Regions from separate parts of the Erwinia sp. SLM-02 genome, predicted to be linked through region 1. Evidence: predicted binding sites of a transcription regulator. Region 1 holds the regulator's gene; each other region holds the start of a gene.

What was found. Region 1 encodes CRP, which controls carbon source genes, mostly activating them, when cyclic AMP is high. Its sites were predicted from a motif close to ATGTGANNNNNNTCACAT; they were not measured.
Region 2: a site for CRP is predicted at 968-985, ahead of PGH32_RS19920 (PTS mannitol transporter subunit IICBA). Genes of this name have one in related genera too.
Region 3: a site for CRP is predicted at 2,074-2,091, ahead of cdd (cytidine deaminase). Genes of this name have one in related genera too.

What each region holds. Positions count from the first base shown of each region.
Region 1 is NZ_JAQISN010000004.1:410,757-413,905, reverse strand. Features, by position in the region: gene PGH32_RS21050 (amidohydrolase) at 1-1,014, opposite strand, end outside; gene crp (cAMP-activated global transcriptional regulator CRP) at 1,563-2,195, shown strand; gene PGH32_RS21040 (YccS/YhfK family putative transporter) at 2,255-3,149, shown strand, end outside.
Region 2 is NZ_JAQISN010000004.1:149,592-152,740, forward strand. Features, by position in the region: gene PGH32_RS19915 (DUF3053 domain-containing protein) at 1-616, shown strand, start outside; gene PGH32_RS19920 (PTS mannitol transporter subunit IICBA) at 1,179-3,107, shown strand.
Region 3 is NZ_JAQISN010000001.1:2,361,593-2,364,741, reverse strand. Features, by position in the region: gene PGH32_RS10975 (NAD-dependent malic enzyme) at 1-999, opposite strand, end outside; gene cdd (cytidine deaminase) at 1,133-2,017, opposite strand; gene PGH32_RS10965 (CidB/LrgB family autolysis modulator) at 2,145-2,837, opposite strand; gene PGH32_RS10960 (CidA/LrgA family protein) at 2,830-3,149, opposite strand, start outside.

The DNA of each region.
Region 1 (3,149 bases):
GGCTGAAAAGTCTTCACAGCCAAACATCGGATGCGGCATGATTTTCAACGCATCGGCTCCCAGCGTATCGACCACATTTTTTGCGGCAAAGCGGCAGGCATCCGGATGATTGAAGCCCAGCGTATAACCCTTCGTCCAGTCCAGCTTATAGCTCGCCCCGACCGCCGCGGTCATACCACCGAGCATCTGTTCCATCATTTTTGGGATTTCAGTACGCGTTTTTTCACTCAGCGTGCGCAGCGTGCCTCTGAGATGCGCCGTATCCGGAATAACGTTGTAGCCCCCGTCGGCCATAAAACTGGCGATACTGAGCACGGCGCCCTCGTTAGGATCCAGCCTGCGTGAAACGATTTGCTGCAGCTCCTGGACTACCCCGGCCCCTAACACCACGGGATCGCACGCCGTATGTGGCAGAGCGGCATGCGAGCCTTTCCCCTGCAGGATCAGATCGAAATTATCACTGGCCGCGCTGAAAACACCTTCGGTGTAACTCACCGTACCGGTTGGAAATGCCGGCATCACGTGCAGGCCAAAAATCATCGAAACTCCGTCAAGCACGCCCAGAGAGACCAGCTCCTGCGCCCCGCCCGGCGGAACCTCCTCCGCATGTTGAAAAATAAACTTCACCGTCCCGGCAATCTGTTTTTGCAGCTGGCAGAGCGCCCAGGCCGCGCCCATCAGCATGGCCGTATGCGAATCATGACCGCAGGCGTGCATGACCCCGTCATTGCGCGAGGTAAAAGGCTCCTGGTTCAGCTCGTGGATCGGCAAGGCATCCATATCGGCACGCAGCGCGATACAGGGGCCGGGGCGCGCCCCTTTTAACTCCGCCAGCACGCTGTTTGGCGTAGGGCGGGTGAGCGTTAATACGCCAAACTGCTGGAGCTCACCGGCAACATAATCCGCCGTCTTTTGCTCATGAAAGGAGAGCTCGGCATTTTGATGAATATGCCGACGCCATTGCAGCACTCGTGGGGTGATTTCCTGAATCAGTGACGCGATTTGAGATTTCATAGTTACTCCTTTAACGGTGAGAGGCGCTTCCAGCATGACTCCATCCGATGGCGACCTTCACCGTCAGCAGGGAACGGCATGACACCGGTAGCGCGGATACCGTGATAGAAGCATAAAATAGCGTCATCTCCGTGACGAACCGTGCCATAGCGTGATTGTTTATCGACCGTGATCCCCGTGGCAACGAGGCAAATCAGGGAGGTCGCGGCAGGCCTGCACACCGCTTTACCCGCAACAGAAAAGGCCGCTCCGCCTTTTAGCACCCTGCTGAAGCGAGACAACATGAGACAACACGAGACAGCCAGGTCAAGCTGTGCTACAAACGGTGCTGTATTAATATTCTGGCATTGCAATGCATGGTGAAAACGGGACAACAGGATGAGCCAGACTCTTAATGGTATGGCCCGTTTGATTTTCCTATGGGAAGCGCCTGACAGGGAATTCCGTCCCTGTTTACCCGAAATATTTCAAAAAGCAGTTAACATTTCTGCAACCTGAGTGATAAAAAGGGTATATTTAGGCACGATTACAATAGAGGATAACAGCGAATGGTTCTCGGCAAACCGCAAACAGACCCAACACTCGAATGGTTCCTGTCACATTGCCATATTCACAAATATCCATCCAAAAGCACCCTGATTCATCAGGGTGAAAAGGCAGAAACCCTCTACTACATCGTCAAAGGCGCAGTAGCGGTGCTGATCAAGGATGAAGAAGGCAAAGAAATGATTCTTTCCTACCTCAATCAGGGCGACTTCATTGGCGAACTGGGTCTTTTCGAAGAAGGCCAGGAACGTAGCGCGTGGGTGCGCGCAAAAAGTGCCTGTGAAGTAGCTGAAATCTCTTATAAAAAATTCCGTCAGCTGATTCAGGTTAACCCTGACATTCTGATGCGTCTTTCTTCGCAGATGGCACGCCGTCTGCAGGTCACCTCTGAGAAGGTCGGTAACCTCGCCTTCCTGGATGTGACGGGGCGTATTGCACAAACGCTGCTGAATCTGGCCAAACAGCCAGATGCCATGACCCACCCGGATGGTATGCAGATCAAAATCACCCGTCAGGAGATCGGCCAGATCGTGGGCTGTTCTCGTGAAACCGTGGGCCGTATTTTGAAAATGCTGGAAGATCAAAACCTGATTTCCGCGCACGGTAAAACTATCGTGGTTTACGGTACGCGCTAAGCGGTTCTGACTCTGGGGCGCGACAGCCTGGTCGCGCCCTTTTTTATGTGGTGTTAGGCATGTGGCGGAGAATCATTTATCACCCTGAAGTCAACTATGCACTGCGGCAAACGTTGGTGCTGTGCCTGCCGATAGCCATTGGCTGGCTGCTGGGCGATCTCAGACAGGGTTTACTCTTCTCGTTAGTTCCCGCCTGCTGCAACAACGCCGGTCTTGATACCCCCCATAAACGCTTTTTTAAACGCCTGATTATTGGTGGCAGCCTGTTTGCCTTCTGTAGCTTTCTGATCCTGTATGCGGGCGAAAAAGGGGTGCCGTTGCCGATCATTATGCTGGTGATGGCTCTGTTGCTGGGCGTCACTGCGGAAATCAGTCCGCTGCACGGTCGGCTGCTTCCCGCTTCGTTAATTGCCGCCATTTTCACCCTCAGCCTTGCCGGCAGAGTCCCCCTCTGGCAGCCCCCGCTGCTCTATATTCTCGGCACCATTTGGTACGGCCTGTTCAACTGGCTGTGGTTCCGGCTGTGGAAAGAGCAGCCGATGCGGGAAACGCTAAGCCTGCTCTACCGCGAACTGGCCGACTACTGCGAGGCAAAATATACGCTGCTGACCCGGCTGACCGATCCGCAGACCGCGCTTCCGCCGCTGCTGGCTCGCCAGCAAAAAGCGGTTGACCTGATTAATACCTGTTATCAGCAGATGTATATGCTGTCCGCCAGCCAGGATAACCACTACCAGCGGCTGACGCGTGCATTTCAGGTGGCGCTGGATCTGCAGGAGCATATTTCGGTCAGCCTGCATCAGCCGGAAGAAGTTCAGAAACTGGTGGAGCAAAGCCACGCCGAGGCGGTGATCCGCTGGAACGCACAGACCATTGCCGCCAGGCTGCGGGTGCTGGCCGATGACATTCTCTATCATCGCTATCCTGAACGTTTCACCATGGACAAACCGCTGC
Region 2 (3,149 bases), 260 kb from region 1:
CCAACGTAAGGCGTTTATCGATTTTCTGCAAAATACGGTGATGCGCAGCGGTGAACATCTGCCTTCGCTGAGCGAAGATCAGAAGCAGAAGTTCGGCAATTACGTCAGCGATTACGCCATCATTTACGGTTTTTCTCAGCAGGTAAACAAGGCTGTCGATACCGGCTTAAAACCGGTAGTGGATGAACTTTCCGCGATCCGCACACCGCAGGACTATCTGACTCGCCGCGATTCGCTGCGCCAGGCCAGCGGTTCTCTGGGCGTGCTGAATCAGCAGATTCAGGCCGCGAAAACCCAGGCCGACAGCAGCAAAGCGACGCTGAAGCAGCCCGAAGACCTTAAAACCGTCTACGATAACGTCTTTAATAAAGTGGTGACTCAGCCTGCGGATGCATTAATGCCTCTGCTGCCAACGCTACAAACGCTGAGCCAGGATGTGATCCAGGTTGGTGATTTCCTGCAGCAGCAGGGTACGCGCGTCACCTTTAATGGCCCGGCGGTGCAGTTCCCCACTCAGGATCAGGCATCCGCTTACAATACGCTGATGAGCAACCTGAGCATGAACGCCCAGTCACTGACTCAGGCACAAAACGTTCTGCAGAACAGCATTCAGTAATATTGCAGTGGGGCTTACCTCCCACCGTGATAATAAGGCCACCCGTCGGTGGCCTTATTTATTCCCTGCGTGAACCTGAATATCCGCTCGCCTGGGTGGCATATTCTTCCCCGCCCGTGACAGAATAAAAGTGGAATAAACGGGCAGCCTGATATGTAGCTTAGTTACAGAGCGTGGGCAGAACAGATCGCGTTCGAATGGCGGCACATAAGCCGGCATGTTAAGAAAAGTTTCTTGTGATCTACATCACATATTACGAACAAAAAACCCATCTAATTACGTGATTTATATCACATAATAGCGGCGTGTCTGTTCGTATTTCGACCTTTGTGGTTTTTTTACACAACTTTATTGTGACGAAGATCACAATAAAACCCTCCTCCCCCCCTGTTGCATAGTGATCCAGATCACACATAATTCGTCAGCTACGCAGCGTCATATTCGCGTGATAGAGTCCGCTTGCATACAGTGATACTGACGGCTTTTTCGCCGTAACCGTCTTCAAACAACATCAGCGCGCTCTCTTACATGGTCAGCGCGTACCAATAAGAGGTGTGCTTTTATGTCCTCATCAGATATCAAGATCAAGGTTCAGAACTTTGGTCGCTTTCTGAGTAATATGGTAATGCCAAATATCGGGGCGTTTATTGCCTGGGGTATTATTACCGCGCTGTTTATTCCAACCGGATGGCTGCCAAACGAAACGCTGGCGAAGCTGGTTGGCCCGATGATTACCTATCTGCTGCCCTTGCTGATCGGTTATACCGGCGGACGCCTGGTCGGTGGCGATCGCGGTGGTGTAGTCGGTGCGATTACCACCATGGGTGTGATCGTGGGTGCCGATATGCCGATGTTCCTCGGCTCAATGATTGCCGGTCCGCTGGGCGGCTGGGCGATTAAAACCTTCGACCGCCAGGTTGATGGTAAAATCAAAAGCGGCTTTGAAATGCTGGTTAACAACTTCTCTGCCGGCATTATCGGCATGCTGTTGGCTATCCTCGCATTCCTGGCTATCGGTCCGCTGGTTGAAGGCCTGTCCCATATTCTTGCCGCCGGCGTGAATCTGATGGTGCAGAACAACCTGCTGCCGCTGACCTCAATCTTCGTTGAACCGGCAAAAATCCTGTTCCTGAACAATGCGATTAACCACGGTATCTTCTCGCCGTTGGGTATTCAGCAGGCCAGCGAAGCCGGTAAATCTATCTTCTTCCTGATTGAAGCGAACCCGGGCCCGGGTATGGGCGTGCTGATGGCCTATATGTTCTTCGGCCGTGGCAATGCTAAACAGTCTGCCGGCGGTGCGGCGATCATCCACTTCCTTGGCGGTATTCACGAGATTTACTTCCCGTATGTGCTGATGAACCCGCGTCTGATTCTGGCGGTGATTCTGGGCGGTATGACCGGCGTCTTCACCCTGACGCTGCTGAACGGTGGTCTGGTATCACCGGCCTCTCCGGGTTCCATCCTCGCCGTACTGGCAATGACGCCTAAAGGCGCCTACTTCGCGAACATCGCGGCCATTGTTGCTGCCTTCGCCGTATCCTTTGTGGTGTCAGCCGTTCTGCTGAAAACCAGCAAGGTGAAAGAAGAAGACGACATCGAAGCTGCAACCCGTCGTATGCAGGAAATGAAAGCGCAGTCAAAAGGCCAGTCTGCAAATGTCGCCGGTGCCGATGCGCTGCACTCTGATTTATCCCACGTGCGCAAAATCATTGTGGCCTGTGATGCCGGTATGGGATCGAGCGCGATGGGTGCGGGCGTACTGCGCAAGAAAGTGAACGATGCGGGGCTGACCACGATTTCCGTGACCAATACGGCCATCAACAGCCTGCCGGGCGATGTGGATCTGGTGATTACCCATCGCGATCTGACCGAGCGTGCGATGCGCCAGGCGCCTCACGCACAGCATATTTCCCTGACCAACTTCCTCGACAGCGGCCTGTATAACGATCTGACCGCGCGTCTGGTTGAAGCCAACCGCAGCGCTGAACATCGCGAGAAAGTGAGCACCACGCTCAGCGACAGCTTTGATGAAGGCCAGGAGCATCTGTTCCAGCTGACGGCCAGCAACGTATTCCTGGGCAATCATGCCACGGATAAAGAGCAGGCGATTCGCTTTGCCGGTGAACAGCTGGTCAAAGGCGGCTACGTTGAGCCGGAATATGTTGATGCCATGCTGGAACGTGAAAAGCTGACGCCAACCTATCTGGGTGAGTCGATCGCTGTGCCGCACGGCACCATTGCCGCTAAAGACCGCGTGCTGAAAACCGGCGTGGTGTTTTGCCAGTATCCGGAAGGCGTGCGCTTCGGTGAAGAAGAAGACGATATTGCTCGCCTGGTCATTGGTATTGCCGCGCGAAACAACGAGCATATCCAGGTGATTACCAGCCTGACCAACGCCCTTGACGACGACAGCGTGATTGCCCGACTGGCAACCACCACCAGCGTTCAGGAAGTGTTGGATCTGCTGTCCGGTAAAACCAGCGCCTGATTCAGGTAGTGGCGAGATATTTCCGTAAGGGCCGGGCATGCC
Region 3 (3,149 bases), on a different contig from region 1:
AAACACGCGGGCGCGCGCTTCGTCTTCACTCAGTCCTTCGGACTTCATCTGGGCAATAATCTGCTCGGCGATACCACAGCCGGCGGAACCGGCACCGAGGAACACCACATTCTGCTCGCTCAGCTTGCTGCCCGCCGCGCGGCTGGCGGCCAGCAGCGTGCCCAGCGTGACGGCGGCGGTGCCCTGAATATCGTCGTTAAAGCAGCAGACTTCGTTGCGATAGCGCTCCAGCAGCGGCATGGCGTTCTTCTGCGCAAAGTCTTCAAACTGCAGCAGCACGTTCGGCCAGCGGCTTTTCACGGCGATAATGAACTCGTTGACGAAATTATCGTACTCTTCGCCGGTGATGCGCGGGTGACGCCAGCCCATATACAGCGGGTCATTGAGCAGCTGTTGGTTGTTGGTGCCGACATCCAGCACCACCGGCAGGGTGTAGGCCGGGCTGATACCGCCGCAGGCGGTGTACAGCGACAGTTTACCGATAGGAATACCCATACCGCCGATGCCCTGATCGCCCAGGCCGAGAATGCGCTCACCGTCGGTCACGACGATCACTTTTACATTCTGCTTGGTGGCGTTCTGCAGCATATCTTCAATGCTGGCGCGGTTCGGGTAGGAGATAAACAGACCGCGTGCGCGGCGATAGATCTCAGAGAAGTGCTCACAGGCAGCGCCCACCGTAGGGGTGTAGATGATTGGCATCATCTCTTCCAGGTGGTTGTCCAGCAGGCGGTAGAACAGCGTTTCGTTGGTGTCCTGGATATTACGCAGATAGACGTGCTTATCGTTATTATTTTTAAAATCCTGGAACTGCCGCCAGGCGCGTTCGGCCTGTTCCTCAATGGTTTCAACCGTTTCCGGCAGCAGACCGTTGAGGTTAAAGTTATTGCGCTCTTCAATCGAGAAGGCGCTGCCTTTGTTCAGCAGGGGGAATTCCAGCAGGATCGGACCGGCGTAAGGGATGTAAAGCGATCGTTTACTTTCGTATTCGAGTTCCATGCAATTCGTACTCTGGTTGCTATCGTGATGATGTGGGGCCAATCCTAAAATAATTCATCTGAAAATACAGCTTTTGTTAACAAGTAATAACAAAAGCTGCGATCTTTCTCGAATTGCTGGCGGATTTTTACGATTAAATCAGAGGAATTGAACTAAAGCGGGTGCAGCCTAGCGCGCTGAGGGTGGCGGCGGTGGCGGACTGCTGGCTGAGCCTCGCCGTGGGTGATTCGGCCAGCACCGCGCGGGAAATGTCGCCGATGGCGTAACCGGCCATATTCAGCAGATTCAGTGCGCCCTGCAGCGGCGGCAGGGTAGGGTTAAAGGCGGCGTTTTCCGCATAGCGCCCGGCAAAGATCGTGCCGTCGGTGGTTTCCAGCGCCACGCCGCTCAAGGCCTGGCTGTAAGGTGCATGACTGCGGTTGGCCGCCGCCAGCGCCGCCTGCTCCAGCGCATCGCCACGGATCGCAATCCCGTGATCGACATCATCCATCAGCAGGGTAGCAATGTTCAGATCGCGCGGGCCAAACGAATCCGGCAGATAGTCGCCGAGCGTGGCCGCTGCCCGGCCCGGCAGTTCAATGGTCAGGGCGGTGCCGCTGTTCAGCTCGTTCATAAACTGACGGCAGTGGCCGCAGGGGGTGTAGTTGACGGTGATCGCGGCAAGGGCGCGCTCGCCCCGGAGCCAGGCATGGGTCACCGCACTCTGCTCGGCATGCACGGTCTGCTGCATGGTGGTGCCGCTGAACTCCATATTGGCACCGAACCACAGCGTGCCGCTGGCACCGCGTGCAATCGCACCCACTTTAAAATCGGACAGCGCGGCCTGCGCGCAGGCCGCCGCCAGCGGCAGCAGGGCAAAGGCCAGCTCGCTGTCGCCGTAGCCGTACTGCTGCTTCAGCCTGGCGGCCTCATCGGCGCTGATACGGGCAGAAAAATCCGCAGAGGAAATAACCGGCCGCAGGGCATGCTGTAACGGCTCGGGAAGCGTGGCGAAGGCTGCCTGGAATCTTGGATGCATTTTAGGCCTCTTTATACTGGATGCGGGCTCATGTTAACGAGCCGGCAGCCAGTTATATGTGATCTGCATCTCTGTGTCAGTGTAATAAATGAAATTGATAAACAAAATGCGAGATCTCTCGCAAGTTTTACCCCAGCCAGTGCAGCAGAACGGGAAAAATAAACGGTGCCAGCAGCGAGGTGATAATCGCGCAGAGTACCAGCGCCAGCGAACTGAACGCCCCTTCCTGAGCATCCATCTCTACCGCCCGGGCGGTGCCGATGGCGTGTGAGGCATTGCCGATGGCCAGCCCGCGCGCCGAAGCGGCGCGCACCCGCAGCAGATTCAGCAGCATATGACCAAATACCGCGCCCAGCACCCCGGCCATCAGCACGCAGATCGCGCTGATTGCCGGTATGCCGCCCAGCGAGCCGGAAACCGCCATCGCAATCGGCGTGGTGACCGATTTCGGCAGCAGGGTGGCGGCGATTTCAGGGGTGGCACCCAGCCACAGGGCAATCGCGGTCCCGGAGATCATCGCGGTGACACTGCCGATAAAGCAGACGCTGATAATCGACTTCCAGCGGGCGCGGATCTGATGCATCTGTTCATACAGCGGCAGGGCAAGGGCCACCACGGCGGGCTGCAGCAGACTGTTTAAGATCGCGCTGCCCTGAAAATAGCGGGTGTAGGGGATCTGCAAGAGCAGCAGCAGCGGAATAATCACCGCCATGGCGATCAGCAGAGGATTCACAATGGAAATTTTAACCCGCGCGGCCAGCTGACGCGCCGCCAGAAAGACCACGACCGTCAGCGGCACGGACCACCACATATCACTCATCGCGTTCTCCCTGAGGTGCCAGCGGCTGGCGATGCATGCGCTGCGACAGCACGCCGACGGTCACCAGCACAATCAGCGTGCTGACCAGGCAGGAAACCACAATCGGGCCAAACTGTGCAGTGAGGATGTCCATGTCGTTCATCACGCCGACGCTGATCGGCACGAACAGCAGCGCCATATAGCGGATAAACAGGCTGCAGCCGGGTCTGACCCATTCTACCGGAAGGATCTGCGAAGCCAGCAGGGCGAAAAGCACCAGCATGCCAATAATACTGCCGGGAATGGTCACGGGAAGCAGGCCGGAAATGCCGA